DNA from 3 places in the Ruegeria sp. AI3 genome. Region 2 is predicted to be linked to each of the others. Evidence: riboswitches for the same ligand, from Rfam matches in the RefSeq annotation. Region 2 holds a riboswitch; each other region holds the start of a gene.
What was found. Region 2 has a riboswitch for cobalamin ahead of ACRZ95_RS17615 (aromatic ring-hydroxylating oxygenase subunit alpha). Riboswitches for the same ligand answer to the same signal wherever they lie in the genome.

Region 1 (5,525 bases), on a different contig from region 2:
CCGTTTGATCAGCTCTTCCGGGCTGGGCAGGTCGGCCACGTGAGTCAGTCGGATCACCGCCATTTCGGCGGCCATCATGGCGTTGGGGGCGGCTGAAACTTCCTCAAGCGCTTTCAACAGCATCTGCCACATCCGAGTCAGCACCCGCATGGGGAGGGCCTCAGCCATCTGCTGGCCCCGGGCGCGTTCATCCGGGGAAACAGTGGGGTCTTCGGCCGCATCGGGGGTGATCTTCACGACAGAAACCCAATGAGTGATTTCGGCCAGATCACGCAGCACGGCCAGTGGGTCAGCCCCTTCGGCGTATTGGCCACCAAGCTCGGTCAGCGCCCCAGCTGCATCGCCCCGCAGGATCATGTCCATGAGGTCCAGAACCCGGCCACGATCCGCGAGACCCAGCATCGCGCGGACTTGATCTGCCGTCGTCTCTCCGGCCCCATGCGAGATCGCCTGATCCAGTAATGAGGTCGCGTCGCGAGCAGATCCCTCGGCAGCACGGGTGATCAGCGCCAACGCATCCTCGGCAATCTCAGCGCTTTCAGCAGAGGCGATCTTGCGTAGCAGGCCGATCATATCCTCGGGTTCGATCCGGCGCAGGTCGAAGCGTTGGCAGCGCGACAGAACCGTGACGGGAACCTTGCGAATCTCGGTTGTGGCAAAGATGAACTTCACATGCGCCGGCGGCTCCTCGAGCGTCTTGAGCAGCGCGTTGAAGGCGCTGGTCGACAGCATGTGGACCTCATCGATGATGTAGATTTTGTAGCGGGACGAGGCAGCGCGGTAGCGAACACTGTCGATAATCTCGCGAATATCATTGACGCCGGTGCGGCTGGCGGCGTCCATCTCCATTACGTCGACATGACGGCCCTCCATGATGGCGACGCAGTGCTCACATTGGCCGCAAGGCTCGGTCGTGGGTCCGCCAGTTCCGTCCGGTCCGATGCAGTTCATGCCTTTCGCAATGATCCGTGCGGTCGTGGTTTTACCGGTTCCGCGAATGCCTGTCATGACAAAGGCTTGCGCGATGCGATCCGCCTCGAACGCGTTTTTGAGCGTGCGGACCATCGCATCCTGACCCACCAGATCGGCAAAGGTTTCCGGGCGGTATTTTCGGGCGAGAACCTGATAGGCGGGGCTGTCTGAGTCGGTCATGTCTGCTCTGGCGGATTCGGAACGTCACCGCAGCGTAGAGGCCTGCGCCGCCCGCGTCCACATGAGTTGAAGAACGATTTTGTTTTGGAAACCGGCGCGTCAGGGGTACACTCTGCAGATTGTGAATCAAGCCTAAAGTCAGGATCAACGCTTCCGGGGGGATGCTGTCATGACGAATTTGGTCATTCATGCTTTGCAAGTGGGCGGGGGCACACTTGCCCTAACGTCGATGCCGGGAAAGGGCGGCGACTATGCAGGCGACCTTGAAACGATTGGAGATTGGAGGCCGGGGCTCGTGCTTTCGATGACAACCGAGGCCGAGCTGGTCCAGTTTGGAGCCCGCGATTTTGGCCGCGACGTTCAGGGGCGCGCCAGCCGCTGGGTGCATCTGCCGATTCAGGATTTCGGCGTGCCACCGTCAGAGGTTGATGCGCAATGGCCCGATGTTAGTGCCGCGGCGCGGCAGGCTTTGTCTGGCGGAGGGCGCGTGCTTGTCCATTGTCAGGGCGGATGTGGTCGCTCTGGCATGGTTGTGTTGCGGTTGATGATCGAATGCGGCGAGGCTCCAACCCAAGCGCTGGATCGGTTGCGCAAGCTACGCCCCTGCGCGGTCGAAACCGATGCGCAGAAGCACTGGGCCACCTTGCCCGCCCGAGCTTTGGCAGACTCCTAAGCCGACAGTTGCAGTTCCGCCGGGGTCGTTTTGCGCGGCGCAATCACTGATGCCTCGAGCATGGCGCAGGGCAGGGATGTCATCGCTGCGCTAGGCAGGCTGCTCGTTTCGGTTCCGAACATAAGGTCGGCGTAGCGATGGAGGGTCTCGCTGTCGGCATTAGGGTCCGCTCCGCAATAGACCCGCACCCGAGACTGGCTGGCCCGAAACCGGGCGTGGCAGCCGTCCGTGCAATGGGTCAGGTCGCTGCTGCCTTCGATTTCGAAATCCGATGTGGTCGCCGGACCGGCTTGGTCCAGTGCGTCAACCATCGAACGCGCCAGCCGTGCCAATGCAGGGCAAGTCTTGCCGGTATGTTGGCAGATGGTTGCTGAGAACCTATGTGTCTTCGTCTTCCAGATCATCCTGCGCCCTCCGCGCGGTGGACAGGGGCTGGGATCAGGTGGGGCAGATAGGGTCTGTCACGGCCTGCCCGGACACCCCGCCCGAGTTTGGGTTATGTTGACGATGGCAGGTCTCCTGACTTGCGGGTCATCGCTTTGCCGACCTTCCCGGCCTTTCGGCCAGTGGATCTTCGACATCGCTCACCGCTTACAGTTGCGGGGGCAGTCGCGGATTTGGTTCGTCCCGAGCAAGCCGGGGAAAACCGCACCGTGTTCCCTTTTCATCCCGACTTCTTGTGAAAGCCGGGAACCATCGAACCATCGCTAGCGTTCATAACCATTCTGAGTCAAGTTGAACTTTCTGCGCTGCGGAAAGACGATCCGCAAAGTGGACGCGTGGTCAAGCGGGATCGCAGTTGACTTGCATGGGCTGTCTGGGGTCAAGTTGCAATGTGAACTCATCAGTTCAGTTTTCCACCGAGGATGCCCATGTTGGATGCAAACCAAACAGTGCTGATCGAAGATGTTCAGATCCCGGTGGGGGATGGTGCCCTGTCCGGGCGGATCTACCGGCCCGTGGCGCAGCCCGAAACCGTAGTGGTGGTCAACAGCGCGACAGGGGTTCCGCGAGACTACTACAAGCATTTCGCACAATGGTTGGCCTCGGATCGTGATATCGCCTGTCTGATCTACGACTACCGGGAATTCGGGCATTCGAAATCGGGCCCACAGCGTCGGTCGAAGATTTCGATGGCCGATTGGGCGTTGCAGGACATGCCCGCCGCGCGGGCCGAGATGCGCCGACGGTTCCCGCTGTCGCAGCAATGGTCAGTTGGTCATTCGCTTGGAGGGATGCTGGGGCCAGTGCAGCCGGATATCGAAAAGATTGATCGCATGATCTGCGTCTGTTCTGGCCTTGTGAAGTTGGGCGATCATCCTTGGCCGTACCGCGCTCTGGCCGGGTTGTTCTGGTATGGGCATGTGCCTCTGGTCGTGAGCGGCCTGGGGTATTTGCCGGGCAAGGCACTTGGGTTTGGAACAGACCTACCGCCTAAGGTCTATTGGCAATGGCGCAAATGGTGCACCGCGCCGCAAAGCTATCTGCCCGAGATCGGAGACACACTGCCGCAAGCTACGTGGCAGGATGCTGACGTTCCCGTCGACCTTTTTGCCTTCACAGATGATGAGATGGTCCCAGAAGCTGCCGTTTGGCGGTTGGCCGAGCTTTATGGTCCAAAAGCACGCCGTCACCTGTTGTCACCGGAAGAGTTTGGTGTTCGGGAGATCGGCCATATCGGTGTGTTTGCCCGCCGAAATGCGGTGCTCTGGCCACGATTGATCGCTTGATGGGGGGCGCCGGCGGACCGACGCCCCTTTTTCAGCCCGTGTTTCAATCGCCGCGCCGCGCGGATTTTCCGTGCATCGCAGATCGGACCATCTTGCCGAAAGCCTTGTCGCGTGCCCGCGCCTCGGCCACGGTCTCAGAGTTGCGCTGATCCTCGCGCCTCAGCTTGCGCCAGCGTTCCAACCGATCTGCATCCAGTGTGCCTGCTTCAATCGCCGCCTGCACAGCGCAACCGGGCTCGGCCTCATGCTGGCAATCCGAGAACCGGCAGGTTTGGGCCAGCTCCAGAATGTCCGAGAACACTTCGTCCACCCCGTCCTGCGCGTCGAGCAGGCGCAGGGCGCGCATGCCGGGGGTGTCGACCAGCCAACCGCCATTTTGCATCGGATGTAAGACGCGAGACGTCGTGGTGTGGCGGCCTCGGGCGTCATCCTCGCGGATTGTGGCTGTTGCCTGATCCTGCCCGGTCATTCCGTTGGCGAGCGTTGTTTTGCCAACCCCGGATGACCCGACCAAAGCCGCTGTCTGACTCGCCGGACACCATGCCAGAACCTGCTGCAGGTCTAACGCTTCATGCGCGTTGACCGTCAGGACTGTCAAAAACGGTGCCAGCGCTTCGGCCTGCTTGGCGTAGGCTGCGGGGTCCGAGCAGCTATCTGCTTTGGTCAGGACCACGACAGGATAGCAGCCCGCCTGATGCGCCAGTGCCAGATACCGTTCGAGCCGGGGCACATTGAAATCCGCATTGCACGAGCTGACGATGAACAGCACGTCAACATTGGCTGCGATCAGTTGCGCCTCGGCTCCGGTTCCGGCAGCACGGCGTTGCAACAGGCTGCGCCGGTCAAGCAGATGCTGAACGCGATTCTTGTCATCGGCCAGCACCCAATCTCCGACAGCGAAGTCGCCGGTGGAATGACCAGGGGCCAATAGAGACATTTCTGCGGTCTCGTTCATCCCGACCAGACGGTCCCGGTGAACAGCGGTGAGACGAAAAGGCGTAAGCTGCGCGTGCGCCGCGTGTTGTGCAGCAAAGTGAGAGGACCATCCCAGGTCCGAAAGAGTAAAAGACATTGGTTTGCCTGTGTTCAGATATAGCAATCCCATCGGATGGCAGACGCGCATCCGTTGGTGATGTGTTCAGGCAATCGGAGAGTTGGGTTTAGAACCGATCTGCCCGAAGGGAGTTTGCTACAATCATAAAGCCCTCCTGCGGCTGATGGTTTATATAAAGTGAGAGGTTGGACATCGACCCAAGCGGGGCTCGTTGTGGCTGCTTCCTTCCGGACCTGACCAGGTTGGCGAGGCGCTCGCCCGCGCCAACCTCTCAGGGCCTGATATAGGGAAGGGATGTGAAAATGACAACCCGTCACAAGGTTAGTCGTATCCTTTCAAAGCCCTCGGTATCAGGCCCCAGCAATTCCGGGGAGTACGCGCAGAGCTCAGGCAAATACTTCAACGCTCCGCTGCCGGTTCTGAGGATCGTTTTGGCACCATTCAATGGAGTTAAGGAGAACGGGTAAGGAGCCTGATCCAGTGGGTCTGCGGGCAGGCGATCTGACAGGTAGTCGCGCAGTATCTCTTTGATATCTCTGGACGGCAGCGGAATGGTCCGGGCCTTGTCAACGAAAGGGAAATGCCCACCGCCGCTGGCGCGATAGTTGTTAAGGGCGACGACAAAGCTCTGGTCTTCGCGGACTGTTTGCCCGTCAAAGCACAGGTCGCGGACGCGCTGGGCGGCTGGATCGGTCAAGGCGCCGTTGCTATCGAACCGCGCCGGGCTGGACAGGTCGATCTGATATGTGACGCCAAACACGACGTCAAAGTTATGCCCCGCCCGGTGGGAATCGGTCAGCTCAGCTTGGGTGTCTGGGTGGATCTGGTTGAAAACACTTGCCGACATCTCAAGCCAATCCCGCAGTTGCGCGCCGGTGATTTCGACGGCGCGCAGTTCGTTGGGAAAAACATGCAG
Region 2 (5,525 bases):
CCGGTGTCGCCTTTTACTCGCTCAGCTTCGGCGTAGATGCGACGGAATTGCTTCTCAGTCAGGTCGCCATAGTAGCCTTTCAGCTTCTGCTTGGCGCGCAGCTGCAGACCGAAGTCCGACAGTTTGCCCTTGCGGCGCTGGCCGTGCTGGCCGGGGCCATATTCACGACGGTTGACCGGGGATTTCGGACGACCCCAGATGTTTTCGCCCATCCGGCGGTCGATTTTGTACTTGGCAGACGTGCGTTTGGTCACGGCTGATCTCCTTTAAAGTGGCATTTCAGCTTGATCCGAAAACCGGTTCCCACTTTTCGGGCCGAAATAGCGTCTCCGCTCGGACCGGGCAGTTCCAGTTCAGACCAGGCGTGGTGCCGGGTTATAAAGGGCGTTGTCCTCTTGAGGTTTCCCCCATGACAGGCATCCCCTTGCGGGGGCCACCAACACCAATGAAGCCGCGCTTATATCTGCGGAACTGTCAGAGTCAACACGTCCCGACGCCCCTGCTCAAAATTCTTGAAGGGTTTTTAGGCCAACGGGTTCAGCGCCAGCTAGGTAACCAAACCTATGAAAAGAAACCCGGCGCGGATTTTCCCGGAAACGCCACCACCTGTGCAGTCGGTTGCGGTACGCTCTGCAGGTCGACACCGGCATGTGTTACTTCGCTGATCCAGAAATCCTGATCCCGAGGCGGACAGCCAGTGTTGAACACCAGGGTCGGCCATTGTTCGTCATCTGCTACGATCAAATCTGCCGCAAAGCGTCGCGCCCCATTGGTCAATGTGACCGTACCGCAATACTCGCCCGAGATATCTTGCGGGGCTGAGAACGCGTCGCGGGTGCGCACAGCGGTCGCACCCATATGTCCCAGTTGCTCAAGATTTTGCTCTGCCACTTCGCCCAACACCAGCGCCTGACCACGCCAGGACCATGCGGACCCGACCGCCAAAAAGGCCAAAGGCGCTGCCTCAAGCCCATCAAGCTCGGTTTGATTCCATGAAATGGCTACACGACCGTTATATCCGGCTCTCATATACCTGCTCGCACTTATCAACACCCCACCCAGTACTCAACCCGCTTTATCAGGGGAGATTCCGGCGGAAAAGAGACAGAATTTGAGCAATCACATGAATGTTGCCGAATAGAATCAACTATCCGTGATCGAACCTGTGCTATCCAAACTTCCCGAAGCGCGTATTGGGGCGATAAGTATCTGAGATCAATGCAAATACTTAAAATTCTGAAACCGCAGGCGGCCGCAGCCGTCCTGCAGTTTCAGCATGAGACTTCCCGTTCACACCTCAACTTCGACCTTGCCGATCGGGTTTGAACAGCATGCCAGAATGTAGCCTGCTGCGATGTCATCCTCGGAGATACCGCCGTTGTGAACCATGTGCACCTCACCCGAGGTCTTTTTGACCTTGCAGGTGCCGCAAACGCCAAACGTACAGCCCGAGGCAATGCTCAACCCGACGGCACGTGCGGCGGCCAGAACCGTATCTGTCTCGGCGACTTTAGCAGTGACACCCGAGGTCGCAAACACGATCTCGGCGGCGCTGTCATCGTCAGGAACGATATCATCCAGATCGGGCTGATCCGCTTCGGTCTCAACCGGAGCTCCAAAGCTTTCCTGATGATAGTTGTCCATGTCAAAGCCAAGACCCGACAGAGCGTCCCGAACAGCTTGCATGAACGGCTCCGGACCGCAGCAATAGACCTCACGGTCCAGATAGTCTGGGGCCATGAGGCCCAGCATCAGCTGGTTGAACTGACCCTGGTAGCCGGTCCAGGGGCTGTAACGATCCGCTTCCTCTACGACGAACTTCAGATCCAGACCCGGCGTCCGACTTGCCATCTGCTCCAACCGTTGGCGGAAGATGATCTCGGACGGGCGCTTGGCGCAATTGATGAAGACTACATCCAGATCGCGGCCTTCGTCCCACATGCAAGTTGTCATCGACATCATAGGCGTGATGCCCGACCCCGCCGAGACGAACAGATACTTGGCGGCGACGCTTTCAGCATTGGTGAACAGACCCGCCGGGCCAATTGCCCGCATCCGCATACCCGGCTTCAGATTGTCCAGCATCCAACGAGTACCGATGCTGTCCGGCTGCGCCTTGGCCGTGATCGTAATGGATCGCGGACGTGATGGGGATGACGAGATCGTATAGGTCCGATGCACAACGCCTCCCGGCTGCCCCGGTGCCGGAATCTCGAGCGTCAGGAACTGACCCGGATGGTAGGCAAACAAAGCCCCGGACGGGGCGCGGAACGTAAAGCTGGCGGTGTTTGGCGTCTCGGGCACGACCGAGACGCATTCCAGCCTCTCATCATCCTGCCAGATCGAGGCAACAGCGTTCAGGTCTTTCATCTCCGTCACTCCGCCGCCATCGTGTTGGGCGCAAAGTGACGCGCCAAAGCGCTGCAATACCAATCAGTGAATTGCAGAACACCGGATTCCTGGACCCCCGAATACGGCCCCGGCACATAGGCCGGACTGTTGATGCCCATCTGGTTGTCTTCCACCACGCGGCGATCTTCATCATTGGTGGCCATCCAGACCTCAGTCAGGCGCTTGACGTCATAATCGACCCCTTCGATCGCATCCTTGTTGACCAGCCACTTCGTGGTGACTTCGGTCTCGGTCGGGCTGACCGGAGTGACGCGGAAGACAATCGAGTGATCGGCCAGGAAGTGGTTCCATGTGCTGGGATAGTGGAACTTCAGCAACGTCCCCGCATCGGCAAAGGGCGCGCGGCCCAGAAAGCGGCGCACCGCAGATTTGCCGTCCAGAGTGTAGCTTTCCGCCCCTTCCTTCAGCGGCATCCGCGCCAGACGGTATTGCCCGTCATCATGCAGATAGAACTGCGACGGCATCCCTGCAGCCTCGCAACGGTCGAAGTGAGCTTGCATGAAGGCCGGGGCTTCACCCCCTTCAATACCGGTTACCGAGGGATCATCAGGGAAGGTCCGGCACAGCGAAGGGTGGTTGCCGCCGCAGTGATAGCACTCGCGGTTGTTTTCCCAAACAAGCTTCCAGTTGCCCTTTTCGATGATCGTGCTTTCAAAGGCGACCTTGGCGTTGTTCAAATCATGCGGCTCCAGATAGGGCCGTGCTTTATTGGCGAAGGTGTCGAAATCGGGGGCTACATCTGCAAGACAGATATAGACCAGCCCGGCCAGTTCCCTGCAGTGGACGGTTTTCAGCCCGTGTTGTTTGGGGTCGAAATCAGGCCCCATATCACGCGCCCACAGCAATGAGCCGTCAAGCTCATAGGTCCACTGGTGATAGGGGCAGACCAGTTTGGGCGAGTTCCCCTTGGCCGCTTTGCAGATGATCGACCCGCGATGGCGGCAGGTGTTGTGGAAGGCCCGGATCTGATTGTCCGCACCGCGCACGATGATCACGCGGTATGCGCCCACAGTGTAGGTTACATAGTCGCCTGTTTTCACCAGTTCACATGCCGGAATGGCAAATAGCCAGTCGCGGTAGTGGATGGCCTCAAGATCGGCCTGAAATACATCTGGATCTGTATAGAATGCCTGTTCAAGGGCATAGGCCGGGTTTCGACGCGCCAACAGGCTTTGAACGTTGCTCACTTCTGGCTCTCCTGCCGCGCCCCGCGGCTTAGCTTGGGCAGATGACATCAGAGGCCAGTCCGGAGCCGTGCGAGGATCACGTCCGAAACTTGTGCCCCCACCGCCACCCGCGGTTTGACATATATGCAAGGCTGGTTTCCGGACTTGAAAGGGGCTTACGCCCGGTTTCGACACCTTCCCGGGATCCTCGTCCCAGTGGTTACCTGTCGAACCTGACCTTTCTTACCGTTGCGGGGGCAGCGCCGGAATTGCACCGGCTTCCCAATTCTCTGCCGCCCGAGAATCAGACAGCAGCACCTCACACGCGCAACCTACGCGGGGATGAATTCGCGGCTGAAAGCCTTGCGACATTTCCAGAAACAAAACAGACATGCCCAGCAGAAATGGAAACCTGAAACAGGGCTACAGCTTGAGGCAAGAACAAAAAAACGGAATTCACCCGTGTTGTGATGTGTCCCACAAATGCGCGTGCATGAAGGGCGCAATCGCAAGTGTTTTGCCCGCCAGCTTTTCAACACATCCTGCAGTGAGCTCAAGCGTCATCCATGCCTCGGGGATCGTCAGAAGGTCCGGATATGGCGTCTCTTTGTCAGTCGGGACAAACCCGAATAAGGGGTAGAAAGTCGGCACGCCCAACACAAAGACAGCGTCTGTTCCAATGGACCTCAAGTGCTTGATGCTGGTCTCCATCATCTCTCTGCCAACTCCGCGGCCTTGATGCTCGGGCGAGACACCGCAGGGCGCCAGAAGATAGCATTTAACGTCCGGGTGATCCTGGAAGACAAACGGGGTGAACATGACATTGCCCGCGATCTGCCCGTCACGCCTCACACTGATTGAAATCGTTTCCGGATGCTCAAGGAGATCTTCGGCGAGTTGAGCGATTTCTTCACCTTCCGGTTCGCCAAAAGCCAGCCTATGCACATTCAAGATGGCATCGGTTTCTGAACGGTTCATGATCCATCCCTATCCTGAGCTAAACAGCTTGCGCCGCGTCATACGGCGCGAGATTACCCAAACGACGCCCCAGAGGTCGCATTGGGCGAGCTTCGGCAAGACGAGCCGCTCAGGTCAATATGTTTCTTCGTACAATCGGCAGCGTGCGTCTGTGTCCAGGTGTGCGGTTGTCGCGATCTCGGATTGTTTGTGAGCTTGGTACACCTCGGCGAAGCCTTCGGGGAACCAGCCGGTCACAACCGGGTTGGAAACGAACCGGTCGAGCGCGTCTTCCAAGGTCTGAGGCAAGCGCACCAGCCCTCTTTGGTTCAGTTCTGCGACGTCCAAAAGCGAAAGATCCTCTTCAGTTGGAACGGGCGCGGGTAGCCCTTCTTCGATCCCCTTCGCCCCGGCCATGACAACCGCAGCAAGCGCCAGATGAGGCGAAGCTGCAGCGTCCGCCGCACGGTATTCGATATTGAACTGCCCCGCGATTGAGGCGGGGTCTTTTGCGGTCACAGGACAAATCCGCAAGGAAGCCTCGCGGTCGCGAAAGCCCAGATTGTTGAAAGCCGCAGACCAACGATGCGGTGTCAGGCGTTCATACGAGATCACCGAAGGCGCAGTCAGGGCCAGGATCGCATCCAGATACTTCAATACTCCAGCAGCGAAGGCACTCGTCAGATCCGACATGCCGCAGGGGCCGTCTTCGGCGTAGGTCAACGGCGCGCCATGATCATCCACAAAGCTCATATGGATATGGACCCCATTCCCAACGCTCGCGACATCTCGAATAGGGGTATAGGTAGCCCGCTCGCCATAGGCCTGTGCAGTCGCATAGGTCAGTTCGCGTACCATGATGGCCGCGTCCGCCGCGCGAACACCCAGCTCGGGGCCGATGACGACCTCATATTGGTTTGGGCCATATTCCTTCATGATCGAATCCGGCTTCAGACCGACCTGAGAAATCGCGTTGATCAAGGTCTCGCA
Region 3 (5,525 bases), on a different contig from region 2:
ACTGCTGTGCGCGCCGTGGTTCTGGATGAAGCCGATGAAATGCTCGACCTGGGCTTCCGCGAAGATCTTGAGTTCATTCTGGAACAGACACCGTCCGAGCGTCAGACACTGCTGTTTTCCGCGACGGTTCCCCGCGCCATCGCCTCCCTCGCCGCGCGGTATCAGCACGATGCCGAGCGGGTCAGCACCGTCAGCGAGCGCACACAACATGCCGATATCGAATACCGCGCGATGAACGTGGCCCCGCGCGATGGTGAGAATGCAATCATCAACGTGTTGCGGTTCTACGAGGCCCCCAACGCCATCATCTTCTGCAACACCCGCGCCATGGTCAGCCGCCTGACGGCGCGGTTGTCGAATCGTGGATTCTCGGTCGTGGCCCTGTCCGGCGAGCTGACGCAAAGCGAACGTTCGAACGCGCTACAAGCCATGCGCGACGGACGCGCCCGCGTCTGTGTGGCGACCGATGTGGCCGCGCGCGGCATCGACCTGCCGAACCTTGATCTGGTGATCCATGCGGAACTGCCGAACAGCCATGAAACGCTGCTGCACCGCTCGGGGCGAACCGGACGCGCCGGGCGGAAAGGCGTCAGCGCGCTGATCGTACCGCCTGCATCGTTCAAAAAGGCGCAACGCCTGCTGAAATTCGCTAAGCTGACCGCCGAGTGGGGGTCTGCGCCCTCGGCCGACGAGGTTCAGGCGCAGGATATGCAGCGGATTTTCAGCTCGGATGATTGGACCGTGGATGTGACCGAGGGGGAAAGTGCTCTGGTCGACGATCTGGTCTCGCGCTTTTCGCCGCAACAGCTGGCGGCGGCCTATCTGCGTCAATACGGGCGCAAGCACTCCGCCCCCGAAGAGCTGAGCGACACGCCGGATGCAGCGGCAAAACCGAACGTGCCCTTTGGCCCAAGCGTGTGGTTTTCGCTGTCGGAGGGACACAACGAAAACGCCTCGCCTCGCTATTTGCTGCCCATGTTGTGTAAGGCGGGCAAGATCACCAAAGACGATATCGGCGCGATCCGCATTGCTGACACAGAAAGCTATATCGAGATTCGCGAAAGCAGTGTCGAAGGTTTCCTGAAGGCCATCGGCCCCAAAATGACGGTCGAAGGCACCAAGACCATCGTGCAACTGGACGCGCCGCCCGCCCTTTCCGGTGGTGGCCGCAAAGGCCCCAAGCGCGACTTCAAAGGCAAGAAGCGCCCCGAACGTGCTGAACGCCAGGCCCGCGCGGCTGAGCCTCAACCCGCAAAACCACACCGGAAACCGGCCGAGAAACCCAAGCCCGAAACGCGCCCCAAACGGGAAGAGGTGCCCTCGGGCGATCAGCATAAGAAACCCGCGCGCCGTCCGAAAGGCCCGCCTCCGCCCAAAGGCAAGCCAAGCAGCAAGAAAAACCGCGCGCGGGCGGCTGCGATGAAGGGTGGCAACGCGATGCCCAAGCGGAAAAGGTAGACCGCCTTAGCGCACGTGGCTGGTTGTGCAAGCGAAGAAATTTATTTTCTTCGCCACACCATATATTGACAACATGCCACCACCAACCCCAATATGGTGTTGCTTCGGTTCTTTCGATTCCTGTTGAAAGCTAAGAGGGAAACCGGTGAAAAACCGGCGCTGCCCCCGCAACTGTAAGCGGAGAGTTCGACTGAATACGCCACTGAAAGCGTGCTTTTGGGAAGGCCAGTTCGAACGTCAATCCGCGAGCCAGGAGACCTGCCGTAAGCAAAGAAAGAGAACCGCGAACGGAGGGTTCGGGGGCGTGTTCAGGGGTCATTTTGCCCGCAGCGTCCTCGGCATTCATTAAAAGGACAGAGGACGACATGAGCATTACCGTATATTCCAAACCCGCATGCGTACAATGCACCGCCACCACCCGCGCGCTGGATGCAAAAGGCATCGCCTATGACGTCATCGACCTGACCCAGGACGACAGCGCAATGACCCATGTGACCGAGTTGGGCTATCGTCAGGCCCCTGTCGTTGTTGCGGGCAGTGATCACTGGTCGGGTTTCCGCCCGGACATGATCGCCCAACTGGCCTGATCCATGACCGCGCCGATCCCGGCGCTGGTCTATTTCTCATCGAAATCCGGAAACACCCACCGCTTCGTCTCGCGGCTGGGCCTGACCTCTTTCCGCATTCCGAATGGAATGGACCCGCTGCCTGACCCCGGACACTCCTACGTGCTGATCAGCCCCACCTATGCCGATGGCGAAGGGCGCGGGGCGGTTCCGAAACAGGTGATCCGGTTCCTGAACAACCCGGACAGACGTGCCGGGATCGTTGGGGTGATCGGCACAGGCAACCGCAATTTCGGTGCGACCTACGCTTTGGCCGGTCGCATCATCGCCCAGAAATGCAACGTACCGCTGCTCGACACATTCGAGCTGGCCGGAACAGAGACCGACATCGCCCGCGTCCGCGCCGGGCTGAAAAAACTAGGGAGACACCTATGCTCGACAGCAGCGTAAACGAGCAGGATTATCACGCGCTGAACGCGATGCTGAACCTCTATGATGGTGAGGGGAAGATTCGGTTCGATGCCGACCGTATGGCCGCGCGGCAGTATTTCCTGCAGCACGTGAACCAGAACACCGTGTTCTTCCACTCGCTGGACGAAAAGCTCGGGTATCTGGTTTCCGAGGGCTATTATGAAGAGGCCATTCTGGACCAGTATTCCAAAAACTTCATGCGGAAGATCTGGGATGCGGCCTATGCCAAGAAGTTCCGGTTCCCGACCTTTCTGGGCGCGTTCAAATATTACACCTCATATACGCTGAAAACCCGTGACGGGCAGCGGTTCCTGGAACGTTATGAGGACCGCGTCGTCATGACCGCGCTGGCGCTGGCGCGCGGGGATGAGGCGCTGGCCCTGTCCTTCATGGAGGAAATCCTCGACGGTCGCTTCCAGCCCGCCACGCCCACCTTCCTGAACGCGGGCAAATCCTCACGCGGGGAGTTGATCTCGTGCTTCCTGCTGCGGCTTGAGGACAACATGGAGAGCATCGGTCGCGGCATCAACTCGGCCCTGCAACTGTCCAAACGCGGCGGAGGTGTGGCGCTGCTGCTGACCAACATCCGCGAGCACGGCGCGCCGATCAAAGGCATTGAGAACCAATCGTCAGGCGTGATCCCGGTGATGAAACTGCTGGAGGACAGTTTCTCCTACGCCAATCAGCTTGGCGCGCGGCAAGGTGCGGGTGCGGTGTATCTGAACGCGCACCACCCGGACATCATGCGCTTCCTCGACACCAAGCGCGAAAACGCGGATGAGAAAATCCGTATCAAAACGCTGAGCCTTGGCGTGGTGATCCCTGACATCACTTTCGAGCTGGCGAAGAAAAACGCTGATATGTACCTGTTCTCGCCCCATGACGTGGAAAAGGTCTACGGCGTGCCGTTCTCGGAAATCTCGGTGACCGAGAAATATCACGAGATGGTCGATGACAAGCGCATCCGTAAATCCAAGGTCAACGCGCGCGAATTCTTCCAGACCATCGCCGAGATTCAGTTCGAATCCGGTTACCCCTACGTGATGTTCGAAGACACGGTGAACCGGATGAACCCCATTGCGGGCCGGATCAACATGTCGAACCTGTGCTCCGAGATTTTGCAGGTCAATGAAGCGTCCGAGTTCAACGATGACCTCAGCTATTCCCATCTGGGCACGGATATCTCCTGCAACCTCGGCTCGCTGAACATTGCCAAGACGATGGATGGCGGCGATCTGGGTCGTACTGTCGGCGCTGCGATCCGCGCGCTGACGGCGGTGTCTGAGATGTCGGCAATCGACTCGGTCCCATCGGTGCGTCGGGGCAATGATGAGAGCCACGCAATTGGTCTGGGGCAAATGAACCTGCACGGGTTCCTTGCCCGCGAACATATCCACTATGGCTCGCCCGAGGGGGTCGAGTTCACGTCCGTCTACTTCGCGGCCATAGCCTATCACGCGATCCGCACCTCCTGCGATCTGGCACAGGAGCGTAAGGCGTCGTTCAAGGGGTTCGAGGCCTCCGACTATGCCTCAGGCACCTTTTTCGACAAATACACCACCCGTGACTGGCTGCCCGAAAGCGAGCGGGTTAACGCTCTTTTCGATGGCATGACCCTGGCCACCCGCGACGACTGGGCGGCGCTGAAGGCCGATGTGATGAAACACGGCCTCTATAATCGCAACCTTCAGGCTGTCCCGCCAACAGGGTCGATCAGCTATATCAACAACTCGACCTCTTCGATCCACCCCATCGTCTCGAAGATCGAAATCCGTAAAGAGGGCAAGATCGGCCGCGTCTACTATCCGGCGGCCTTCATGAACAACGACAACCTCGAATACTACCGCGATGCCTATGAGATCGGCCCCGAGGCGCTGATCGACACCTATGCCGCGGCCACCGAGCATGTGGATCAGGGCCTGTCGCTGACCCTGTTCTTCCCGGCCGAGGCCACGACCCGCGACATCAACCGCGCGCAAATCTACGCGTGGAAGAAGGGCATCAAAACCATCTATTACATTCGTCTGCGCCAGGAGGCCCTTGAAGGGACCGAGGTGCAGGGCTGCGTATCTTGCTCGCTGTAAGGGGCCACTGACATGAAAGATATGATCCAAACCAAGATCCCCCGCGCCATCAACTGGAACCGGCTGGAGGATGACAAGGACCTTGAGGTCTGGAACCGACTGACGGTCAATTTCTGGCTACCAGAGAAGGTGCCGCTGTCCAACGACATCCAAAGCTGGGCGACGCTGACGGACCATGAAAAGCAGCTGACCATCCGCGTCTTTACCGGCCTGACCCTGCTGGACACGATCCAGAACACGGTCGGCGCCCCTGCCCTGATGCCAGATGCTGTGACTCCGCATGAAGAGGCCGTTCTAACCAACATCGCCTTCATGGAGGCGGTTCACGCGCGCAGCTATTCCTCGATCTTCTCGACACTTTGTTCGACCAAGGAGATCGATGAGGCGTTCCGCTGGTCCGAAGAGAATCCCCATCTGCAGGCCAAGGCCGAGGCGATTCTGAACACATACGCCCCGGGCAACGATCCGCTGAAACGCAAGATCGCGTCGGTGTTTCTGGAAAGCTTCCTGTTCTATTCAGGCTTCTACCTGCCAATGTACTGGTCCAGTCGCGCCAAGCTAACCAACACCGCCGACCTGATCCGCCTGATCATCCGGGATGAGGCCGTGCATGGCTATTACATCGGCTACAAGTTCCAGCGCGGCTACGAGAAGCTCTCTGAGGCGGAACAGCAGGAGTTGAAGGACTATGCCTTTGGCTTGATGTTCGAGCTTTACGGGATCGAGAACCAATACACCGAGGAACTCTATGACGAACTCAGCCTGACCGAGGATGTGAAGGTCTTCCTCCACTACAACGCCAACAAAGCGTTGCAGAACCTCGGGTTCGAGGCCCTGTTCCCACCAGAAGTGTCCGAAGTGAATCCGGCGATTCTGGCCGCCCTCAGCCCGGATAGCGAGAACCACGACTTCTTCTCGGGCTCCGGATCCTCCTACGTCATCGGCA

Region 1: linked by a shared signal. The riboswitch ahead of ACRZ95_RS22080 (hypothetical protein) and the one ahead of ACRZ95_RS17615 (aromatic ring-hydroxylating oxygenase subunit alpha) in region 2 are both predicted to bind cobalamin.
Region 3: linked by a shared signal. The riboswitch ahead of nrdH (glutaredoxin-like protein NrdH) and the one ahead of ACRZ95_RS17615 (aromatic ring-hydroxylating oxygenase subunit alpha) in region 2 are both predicted to bind cobalamin.

What each region holds. Positions count from the first base shown of each region.
Region 1 is NZ_JBQFYA010000022.1:716-6,240, forward strand. Features, by position in the region: gene ACRZ95_RS22070 (DNA polymerase III subunit gamma/tau) at 1-1,152, opposite strand, end outside; gene ACRZ95_RS22075 (phosphatase domain-containing protein) at 1,322-1,825, shown strand; gene ACRZ95_RS22080 (hypothetical protein) at 1,822-2,229, opposite strand; cobalamin riboswitch at 2,318-2,537, opposite strand; gene ACRZ95_RS22085 (alpha/beta fold hydrolase) at 2,698-3,555, shown strand; gene rsgA (ribosome small subunit-dependent GTPase A) at 3,599-4,627, opposite strand; RNA gene ffs (signal recognition particle sRNA small type) at 4,785-4,883, opposite strand; gene ACRZ95_RS22100 (bifunctional 2',3'-cyclic-nucleotide 2'-phosphodiesterase/3'-nucleotidase) at 4,923-5,525, opposite strand, start outside.
Region 2 is NZ_JBQFYA010000012.1:111,676-117,200, forward strand. Features, by position in the region: gene rpsD (30S ribosomal protein S4) at 1-254, opposite strand, end outside; gene ACRZ95_RS17605 (hypothetical protein) at 562-1,029, opposite strand; gene ACRZ95_RS17610 (hybrid-cluster NAD(P)-dependent oxidoreductase) at 1,291-2,370, opposite strand; gene ACRZ95_RS17615 (aromatic ring-hydroxylating oxygenase subunit alpha) at 2,376-3,647, opposite strand; cobalamin riboswitch at 3,712-3,915, opposite strand; gene ACRZ95_RS17620 (GNAT family N-acetyltransferase) at 4,035-4,556, opposite strand; gene ACRZ95_RS17625 (glutamine synthetase family protein) at 4,671-5,525, opposite strand, start outside.
Region 3 is NZ_JBQFYA010000005.1:34,766-40,290, reverse strand. Features, by position in the region: gene ACRZ95_RS09500 (DEAD/DEAH box helicase) at 1-1,458, shown strand, start outside; cobalamin riboswitch at 1,547-1,738, shown strand; gene nrdH (glutaredoxin-like protein NrdH) at 1,824-2,045, shown strand; gene nrdI (class Ib ribonucleoside-diphosphate reductase assembly flavoprotein NrdI) at 2,061-2,474, shown strand; gene nrdE (class 1b ribonucleoside-diphosphate reductase subunit alpha) at 2,456-4,579, shown strand; gene nrdF (class 1b ribonucleoside-diphosphate reductase subunit beta) at 4,592-5,525, shown strand, end outside.